DNA from 3 places in the Burkholderia sp. NLJ2 genome. Region 2 is predicted to be linked to each of the others. Evidence: predicted binding sites of a transcription regulator. Region 2 holds the regulator's gene; each other region holds the start of a gene.
What was found. The regulator HrcA, encoded in region 2, represses chaperone genes, less so after heat shock. The targets are predictions, from matches to a motif close to TTAGCACTCNNNNNNNNNGAGTGCTAA.
Positions count from the first base shown of each region.

Region 1 (3,274 bases), 1.2 Mb from region 2:
CGTTGTTCGTTTCCATCTCGATCAACGCGCGCCCGGTGACGACGCAGGTTTCGCCGCCGACGGGCAGCACGTCCTGCGACTGGATTTCGATCTGACGATAGCGGCGGCGGCCGGCGACGATGGCGTCGATGAACTGCTGCTTGGTTTCACGTTTGCCGTTGGTGTGCACGAAGAACACCTTGTCCGACAGCAGCGCGTCGAGCGCCTCGCCGTCCCCGTCCACCATCGCCCGGAACCGATCGCGCTCGAGCGCGCGGATCGCATCGACCACCTTCGCCATCGCCTGACTCCTCGGCAACGCGCACGCCGTGCGCGGGCATGCGGATCAGAAGTTGTACTGCACGTAGAACTGGTGGAAATTTATACCAGGATTCGGCTCTTTGATACCCGCGTTAGACACATGTTGAAAACGGTAACCGACCTGATACTGTTGGCGTTCTCCGAACTGTGCGCCGACACCGACGACGTCCACGAACTGGAACGACGTGCCGAGCGAAAGATGGGTGGAGATCGTCGGGGAAGTCAGGAACCGGATGCCGGCGCCGGCCTCGACGAACGGGCGCACCTGGCCCGCGCTCTTGATGAAGCGGAACATCGGCGTCGCCCCGAACTCGCCGAGGCTGCCGTGGACATTGCCGCCCGTGTGCCAGTAGCCGACGTGGCCTTCCATCACGAACGCGAAGTGCCAGCCGCCGATTTCCCACCAGTTCCAGCCCGGATCCCACGCCACGCCGAGATCGGCCTTGTCGATCCCGTGACGATCCGAAAACCCGCCGCCCGCCTGGATCCCCCATCGATCCGCGAACGCCGCACCCGATCCGCCCAGAAGTGACGCCGCCAGCATGGCATGCAGCGCAAGCCGGCTGCGGGGCCGGCGATTCTTCTTATTGTTCATCTGACACTCCAACTTTTTGGGTTGAATGGAGCCTGCCGCGACGGCCTGGCCCGAGCGAACTGAATGGTATGGTAAAGGACTTTTCCGATCGGCATCACGAAGCGAAATGGCTTCCTTCCAAATCGACAAAAATCGGAATCGTCTACTGATTCCCATCAGAAACAACGGTTTACGGAACTTCGATTCACCGCCTTGGTCGCAGATTAGACTATCGATTCGAATATCTCGATAGAAAAATCGGGAACTCAGATGCCCACGCCCGCTCTAAGGAATTAGCACTCGGTTTGTGGGAGTGCTAAGATTGGCCCCGGTCTCTCATTCGAGACCCAGGGTTTGTCCCTGATTCCAAAGGAGTTTTTAGTGAGCAACGCCCTGACCCTTCCGAACACCCTGAGCCCGACGCCGGCCAAGGCCGAATCGGCAGGCTCGCTGGCGCTCGCAGCTCAATCGATGTTGCCGGGCCAGCTTGGCAACATCGATTCGTATATCCAGGCCGTCAATCGCATTCCGCTGCTGACGGCCGAAGAGGAACGCCAGTACGCCACCGAGTTCCGCGAAGACAACAACCTCGACTCGGCGCGCCGCCTCGTGCTGTCGCACCTGCGTCTCGTCGTGTCGATCGCGCGCAACTATCTCGGTTACGGCCTGCCGCACGGCGACCTGATCCAGGAAGGCAACATCGGCCTGATGAAGGCCGTGAAGCGCTTCGATCCGGCCCAGAACGTGCGTCTCGTGTCGTACGCGATCCACTGGATCAAGGCCGAGATCCACGAGTACATCCTGCGCAACTGGCGCATGGTGAAGGTCGCGACGACGAAGGCGCAGCGCAAGCTGTTCTTCAACCTGCGCAGCCACAAGAAGAGCATGCAGGCGATGACGCCCGAGGAAATCGACGGTCTCGCACAAGAGCTCAACGTCAAGCGCGAAGACGTTGCCGAGATGGAAACGCGCCTGTCGGGCGGCGACATCGCGCTCGAAGGGCAGGTGGAAGACGGCGAGGAGTCGTACACGCCGATCGCCTACCTGGCCGACTCGCACAACGAGCCGACCGCCGTGCTCGCCGCGCGTCAGCGCGACACGCTGCAGACGGACGGCATCGCGCAGGCACTCGACGCGCTCGACGCGCGCAGCCGCCGCATCATCGAGGCGCGCTGGCTGCACGTCGACGACGACGGCTCGGGCGGCTCGACGCTGCACGATCTCGCCGCCGAGTTCGGCGTGTCCGCGGAACGCATCCGCCAGATCGAAGCGAGCGCAATGAAAAAGATGCGCACCGCCCTCGCCGAATACGCATAAATCCCCGACGATTCAGAGCGCCTCATCGAAAACCGCTGCCCGACCGGCAGCGGTTTTTTTTCGCCCGTCTTTTGCACGTGCTTTTCACCCGCTTCGCCGTTCGTTTCTCCGCCGATTAATTGACCTGATTCATCAGGTATTAGGCTGTTTGCGGACCCCTTCCGCATAACCTTGATCTGCCTCAAGTTTCGGCCCGCGTTTCGCGACGGTCTGCCGCAGCGCAGCACTCGGCATCGGAAAGCTGTCCTTTTAAAATTGGCATGTCAGGCGCAAAAGGATTAAAACAGCTTCACGGCCGTCATAAATCCGACGTAAAGTCGCCCCCAATCCGACCTAAATCGATTCAGGATAATCGCCTTGATCTCGATCAATAAAGAGCCTGCGCCGCCCCCTCCCCCGCGGCCGGCCGGCGTGATCGGCTGGCGCGCGCGCATCGCCGCGTGGGCTCGCGGGCCGACCCTCGCCCGCGACATCACCGTGGTGCTGATCGTCAAGCTGATCCTCCTGATGTCGCTCAAATACGCATTTTTCAATCATCCGCAGGCCGAGCACATGTCGCTTCCGCCTGCCGCCGTCGCCGAGAAACTGCTCTCGGTACCGGCGCCTGCATCTACCGAGGGAGACCACCATGATAAGTAGTGAAGTCGTCGATCTGTCACGTCTGCAGTTCGGCATCACGGCGCTCTACCACTTCCTGTTCGTGCCGCTGACGCTCGGCCTGTCCTGGCTGCTCGTCATCATGGAAGCCGTCTACGTGATGACCGGCAAACAGGTCTACAAGGACATGACCCAGTTCTGGGGCAAGCTGTTCGGGATCAACTTCGCGATGGGCGTGACGACCGGCATCACGCTCGAATTCCAGTTCGGCACGAACTGGTCGTACTACTCGCACTACGTCGGCGACATCTTCGGCGTGCCGCTCGCGGTCGAAGGCCTGATGGCGTTCTTCCTCGAATCGACGTTCGTCGGCCTGTTCTTCTTCGGCTGGAACCGCCTGTCGAAGGTCAAGCACCTGGTCGTCACGTTCCTCGTCGCGCTCGGCTCGAACCTGTCCGCGCTGTGGATCCTCGTCGCGAACGGCTG
Region 1 is NZ_CP137808.1:3,179,019-3,182,292, forward strand. It holds gene R9B84_RS14670 (nuclear transport factor 2 family protein) at 1-280, opposite strand, end outside; gene R9B84_RS14675 (acyloxyacyl hydrolase) at 326-895, opposite strand; gene rpoH (RNA polymerase sigma factor RpoH) at 1,256-2,191, shown strand; gene cydP (cytochrome oxidase putative small subunit CydP) at 2,543-2,830, shown strand; gene R9B84_RS14690 (cytochrome ubiquinol oxidase subunit I) at 2,820-3,274, shown strand, end outside.
Region 1: a site for HrcA is predicted at 1,168-1,194, ahead of rpoH (RNA polymerase sigma factor RpoH). Genes of this name have one in related genera too.

Region 2 (3,274 bases):
CCGTTCGCGTCGATCACGCGGCGCAGCATCACGGTGTCCTCCGCGTCGAACGCGTGTTCGTCGAGCCAGCGCGCGACGCGGTCGTGCGGCGTGAATTCGGCGGTGATGTCGGCGCGGCCGCAGCCGGTGCGCACGACGCTCGCGTCGGCACGTTCGCCGAGCGCGAGGGCGAGGGCGTCGATCAGGATTGATTTCCCGGCACCGGTTTCACCGGAAAAGACGGAAAAGCCGCTGTCGAATTCGAGATCGAGCGCGGCCACGATGACGAAGTCGCGGATCGAGAGGTGGCGGAGCATGGTGTCGGCGGAGGGGCGTCAGAACGCCTTGTCGTCTTCGTTCGATGCGTGTTCGTTCCAGTGCAGCTTCTTGCGCAGCGTCGAGAAATAGCTGTAGCCGACCGGGTGCAGGAACGGCACCGTGTGCTTCGAGCGGCGCACCTCGATCGTGTCGTTCAGTTCGAGCGCGGTGAACGACTGCATGTCGAAGTTCACGTTGACGTCGCGCCCGCCGACGATCTGGATCGCGATCTTCGAATCGTCGGGCAGCACGATCGGCCGGTTCGACAGCGCGTGCGGCGCGATCGGCACGAGCACGATGCCCTGGAGCTGCGGATGGAGGATCGGGCCGGCCGACGACAGCGCGTACGCGGTCGAGCCCGTCGGCGTGGCGACGATCAGGCCGTCCGAACGCTGGTTGTACATGTACCGGCCGTCGACCGACGCGCGCAGCTCGACCATCCCGGAGAAGCCGCTGCGGTTCACGACGACGTCGTTGAACGCGAGCGCGTGGTAGATCGGTTCGCCGTCGCGCATGATCCTGGCCTCGAGCAGCGAGCGCTCCTCGCGCTCGAACTTGCCCGCCAGCATCACGGGGACGAGCGCGTGCATGTCGGCCGCCGCGATGTCCGTGATGAAGCCGAGCCGCCCGTGGTTGATCCCGATCAGCGGCGTCCGGTACGGCGCGAGCTGGCGGCCGATGCCGAGCATCGTGCCGTCGCCGCCCAGCACGACCGCCACGTCCGCACGCGCCCCGATTTCGGCCGGCGTGAGCGCCGGATAGCCGGCGATGCCGAATTCGCGCGCGGTATCGCCTTCGAAGACGACCTCGAAGCCCAGCTTCGCCAGGCTGGCAGCCAGCGTGGCGAGCGGCTCGGCGATGCCGGGCGTGTTGCTCCGGCCGACGAGCGCGACAGTGTTGAACTGATTACCGGTTTTCATGCCGGCATTACACCATAGCTCGTTGACGAAAAGAACCGGCTGTGCGACGGCGGGGCCGGATCGGGCCGGCCCGCGCAATGGTGGCCGACGCCACTCGCCGCGGTCGCGCGGTTGCGCTAAAATTTTCCACCATGCTAGATCCTCGCGCACGAACCCTCCTGAAAACCCTGATCGAACGGTATATCGCCGACGGTCAGCCAGTCGGATCGCGCACGTTGTCTCGTTATTCCGGGCTCGAGTTGAGCCCGGCGACGATCCGCAACGTGATGTCCGACCTGGAGGAGCTCGGCCTTGTGTCGAGCCCGCACACGTCGGCCGGCCGCGTGCCGACGCCGCGCGGCTACCGGCTGTTCGTCGATACGATGCTGACGGTCGAGGCGCCGATCGACGCCGAGGCCGTCGCGCGGCAGGTGCAGAACACGCTGCAGGCCGGCGAGCCGCAGCAGCGGGTGGTCGCGGCCGCCGCGAGCGTGCTGTCGAACCTGTCGCAGTTCGCCGGCGTCGTGCTGACGCCGCGGCGCAGCCACGTGTTCAAGCAGATCGAGTTCATGCGCCTGTCGGACAAGCGCATCCTGCTGATCATCGTCACGCCCGAGGGCGACGTGCAGAACCGGATGCTCGCGACGCCGCGCGACTACTCGCCGTCGCAGCTGACCGAGGCGTCCAATTACATCAACGCGCATTTCGCCGGCCTGTCGTTCGACGAGGTGCGCCGCCGCCTGCGCGACGAGATCGACCAGTTGCGCGGCGACATGACCGCACTGATGCATCTGGCGGTGACGGCCAGCACCGAGGTGCCCGACACCGAGGACACCGTGCTGATTTCCGGCGAGCGCAACCTGCTCGAAGTGGCGGATCTTTCCTCCGACATGGCGCGGCTGCGCAAGCTGTTCGACGTGTTCGACCAAAAGACGGGCCTCCTGCAACTGCTCGACGTGTCGAGCCACGCCCAGGGCGTGCAGATCTTCATCGGCGGCGAATCGACGCTCGTGCCGATCGAGGAAATGAGCGTCGTCACCGCGCCTTACGAGGTGAACGGGCAGATCGTCGGCACGCTCGGCGTGATCGGCCCGACCCGCATGGCGTACAACCGCGTGATACCGATCGTCGACATCACCGCGCGCCTGCTGTCGCTCACGCTGAGCCAGCAATAACCTGCGATCGCCAGCCCGATCCCGCCCCGTCATCGTGCCGCGGCGCCGCCTGTGCCGACAGTCGGCCGAACGGCGCGGGGCGGCCCGCTATAATTGAGAGCCGTCCGGTCCCGTGCCCCGAGCACGTACTTGTCCATGCGTTTCGATCTTGAGCCGCCTTCGAGCATCGCGGCTGCCCATCGCATCGGCGTGCTGCTGATCAATCTCGGCACGCCCGACGCCCCCACGCCGCGCGCGGTGCGGCGCTATCTGGCCGAATTCCTGTCGGATCCGCGGGTCGTCGAGATCCCGCAGGCCGTCTGGCAGGTGCTGCTGCGCACGCTGATCCTGCCGCTGCGCGGCCGCGCGTCCGCGAAGAAATATGCGGCCGTCTGGATGCCCGAGGGCTCGCCGCTGCGCGTGCACACCGAGCGCCAGACCGACGGCGTGCGGCACCTGCTCGTGTCGAACGGCTATCACGTGCTCGTCGACTACGCGATGCGCTATGGCAGCCCGAACATTGCGCAGGCGCTCGCGCAGTTCAAGCGCTCGGGCGTCGAGCGCGTGCTGCTGATGCCGATGTATCCGCAATACTCGGCGTCGACCACGGCCACCGCGTTCGATGCCGCATTCGCCGCGCTCGCGCGCATGCGCAACCAGCCGGAGGTGCGCACGGTGCGGCACTACGCCGACCATCCGGCCTATATCCACGCGCTTGCCGAGCAGGTGCGCCAGTACTGGGCGCAGCACGGCCGGCCCGACTTCGCGGCCGGCGACAAGCTCGTGCTGAGTTTTCACGGCGTGCCGAAGCGCACGCTCGACCTCGGCGATCCCTATCACGACCAGTGCCAGCAGACGGGCGCGCTGCTGATGGCCGTGCTCGGGCTGTCGACGACAGAATGCCGCGTCACCTTTCAGTCGCGC
Region 2 is NZ_CP137808.1:789,188-792,461, forward strand. It holds gene recN (DNA repair protein RecN) at 1-296, opposite strand, end outside; gene R9B84_RS03615 (NAD kinase) at 315-1,217, opposite strand; gene hrcA (heat-inducible transcriptional repressor HrcA) at 1,349-2,371, shown strand; gene hemH (ferrochelatase) at 2,507-3,274, shown strand, end outside.

Region 3 (3,274 bases), 160 kb from region 2:
TGCGAGAACGCTTGAGGCAGATATTGCCGCCGCATTGGATGCGGGGGCCGACGAGTACATTGGTAAGCCTTTTCGCGAGATTGAGTTGGTGGCTCGAATCAATGCTTTGTTGCGGCGAAATGGTCGCAATAAGAAACTCGATAATAGAATTGAGGTTGGGGCGTATGTTGTGAATCCGCTTATGCGAACCATAGCCCTGCACGGCAAAAACGTTGATTTGACTGCAAAGGAATTTTCCTTGGCAAGTTGCCTGTTCAATAATCTTGGAAGCGTGGTCTCCCGAGATGCCTTGTCGACGCTGGCATGGGGGAGGGCGCTGGATGGAACGTCGCGAAGCCTTGACACCCACATCTATCGACTTCGTCAGAAATTGGCGCTTCGTCCGGAAAACGGCTTTCAATTGAGCGCTGCGTATACGCACGGCTATCGGCTCGATATGGTCGACGATTTCTCGATGGCGGAGAATTTCATGGTCCCTGGTCAGGTCGCGCGGGGTGCGATGACCGAGGGTGCTGCTTCCGGCAGCCTTAAAAATGCCGCTTGATTCGTCCGGTTAATGGGGGGAAGTGAGAGCGATCCGAGGTGTTCCTCGTGGTGATTGGGCGAGCGAGATCTTCGTGACCTGACCCTGCGACAAGACGAGTTCGACGGATGATCTGTCGACGAACGGAACGTGCGGATCTTGCACGGCGTCTGGATTCGGGGCGGGCTGGTGAAGAATACGTGCGAGCGCCACGATGTTTCGGAGCAGAAGTTTGATCGAGGACGCAACAAGCCCGGCGGGGTGAAGGTGGTCGACGTGCGCCGGCGCAGGAAGATCGGATCGGAGAGCGATCGGTTTGAAGCGCCGGATGTCACGACCCGGTCGGATGCGGGGCTCGCGCAAGGCAAGGCATTTTGACCATTCTCTGTGAACATGCGGCTTGGGGGCGGGTTGCGTCCGCGCGCGCAACCCGCCGACGCCGCGCAGCAGAGGACGCTTCTCCTTCCGACCGATGAGCGGTCGATCAGGCGTTCACGACTGCCGGTCAAGTGTCGGCTACGAGGCGGCAGGGCGACAAACTGCTCGGATCCCGAGGGGAGGGCCGCTGTTACGAACTGCCTGCGCCTGGAGCACGACCATATGTTTGCACCCCATTTATTTTGGCCGGACTCGCTCGTGATATACGGGAATCCCCGAGGTGCCACGGCCGCTGCTGCATCGCCATCGCGATGGACCGAGCAAGCAACTCACGGCATCCTCCGGGATGCTGCCGTCGGCGCTCAGGCTTTTTCCTAAGCCATTGTTCTTGCAGGATATATTCATTGCGAATCCTGCCTTTTCCACGTCGCCTCAAGCCCAATCTCAAGCGAACAAAGTACCGGGTCGAGCGAACCTCGCTGCCCCGAAAATTCCTCCGGCTCCCCTTCTTGAATTTGTCAAAACCCGTCCATATAATTAGCACTCGCTGCACGAGAGTGCTAACAATTCTCTGCCGGGCGATTTGCCGGGCAGATTCCCTAAGCGTTCTTCAATCTCAGTCAAGAGAGGAGTGAATATGAACCTTCGTCCTTTGCACGATCGCGTGATCGTCAAGCGTCTGGATCAGGAAACCAAGACCGCCTCGGGCATCGTCATCCCCGAAGCCGCTGCTGAAAAGCCGGATCAAGGCGAGATCCTCGCGGTCGGCCCGGGCAAGCGTGACGACAAGGGTGCCCCGATCGCGCTCGACGTGAAGGTCGGCGATCGCGTCCTGTTCGGCAAGTACGCAGGCCAGACCGTGAAGGTCGACGGCCAGGAACTGCTGGTCATGCGCGAAGAAGACATCATGGCCGTGGTCAACGCTAACTAAGCGTCCACCGACGGTACATATTCCCAAGAATTCAAGGAGTTAGAAGATGGCAGCTAAAGACGTCGTATTCGGCGATTCCGCCCGTTCGAAGATGGTCGAAGGCGTGAACATTCTCGCCAACGCAGTCAAGGTCACGCTGGGTCCGAAGGGCCGCAACGTGGTGCTCGAGCGCAGCTTCGGCGGCCCGACGGTCACCAAGGACGGTGTGTCGGTCGCGAAGGAAATCGAGCTGAAGGACAAGCTCCAGAACATGGGCGCGCAAATGGTCAAGGAAGTCGCTTCCAAAACCAGCGACAACGCAGGCGACGGCACGACGACGGCAACCGTCCTCGCGCAATCGATCGTTCGCGAAGGCATGAAGTACGTCGCATCGGGCATGAACCCGATGGACCTGAAGCGCGGCATCGACAAGGCAGTCGCAGCGGCTGTCGAAGAGCTGAAGAAGATCAGCAAGCCGTGCACGACGAACAAGGAAATCGCACAGGTCGGCTCGATCTCGGCGAACAGCGATTCGTCGATCGGCGATCGCATCGCTGAAGCGATGGACAAGGTCGGCAAGGAAGGCGTGATCACCGTCGAAGACGGCAAGTCGCTGGCCGACGAACTCGACGTCGTCGAAGGCATGCAATTCGACCGCGGCTACCTGTCGCCGTACTTCATCAACAACCCGGACAAGCAAGTCGCCGTCCTCGACAACCCGTTCGTGCTGCTGCACGACAAGAAGGTGTCGAACATCCGTGATCTGCTGCCGGTACTCGAGCAAGTCGCGAAGGCTGGCCGTCCGCTGCTGATCATCGCTGAAGACGTCGAAGGCGAAGCGCTCGCAACGCTGGTCGTCAACAACATCCGCGGCATCCTGAAGACCGTTGCGGTCAAGGCACCGGGCTTCGGCGATCGTCGCAAGGCGATGCTGGAAGACATCGCGATCCTGACCGGTGGTCAAGTGGTTGCGGAAGAAACCGGCCTGACGCTCGAGAAGGCAACGCTGGCAGAACTGGGCCAGGCGAAGCGCATCGAAGTGGGCAAGGAAAACACGACGATCATCGACGGCGCAGGCGAAGCCGTGAACATCGAAGCACGCGTGAAGCAAGTGCGCGCGCAAATCGAAGAAGCGACGTCGGACTACGACCGTGAAAAGCTGCAAGAGCGCGTGGCCAAGCTGGCCGGCGGCGTGGCAGTGATCAAGGTCGGTGCTGCGACCGAAGTCGAAATGAAGGAAAAGAAGGCGCGTGTCGAAGACGCACTGCACGCAACGCGCGCGGCTGTGGAAGAAGGCATCGTGGCAGGTGGCGGCGTCGCGCTGATCCGCGCACGCACCGCGATCGCAGGCCTGACCGGCCTGAACGCCGACCAGAACGCCGGCATCAAGATCGTGCTGCGCGCCATGGAAGAGCCGCTGCGCCAGATCGTCACGAACGGCGGCGAAGAAGCCAGCGTCGTGG
Region 3 is NZ_CP137808.1:948,896-952,169, forward strand. It holds gene R9B84_RS04295 (response regulator transcription factor) at 1-544, shown strand, start outside; gene R9B84_RS04300 (hypothetical protein) at 674-901, shown strand; gene R9B84_RS04305 (co-chaperone GroES) at 1,539-1,832, shown strand; gene groL (chaperonin GroEL) at 1,879-3,274, shown strand, end outside.
Region 3: a site for HrcA is predicted at 1,439-1,465, ahead of R9B84_RS04305 (co-chaperone GroES). Genes of this name have one in related genera too.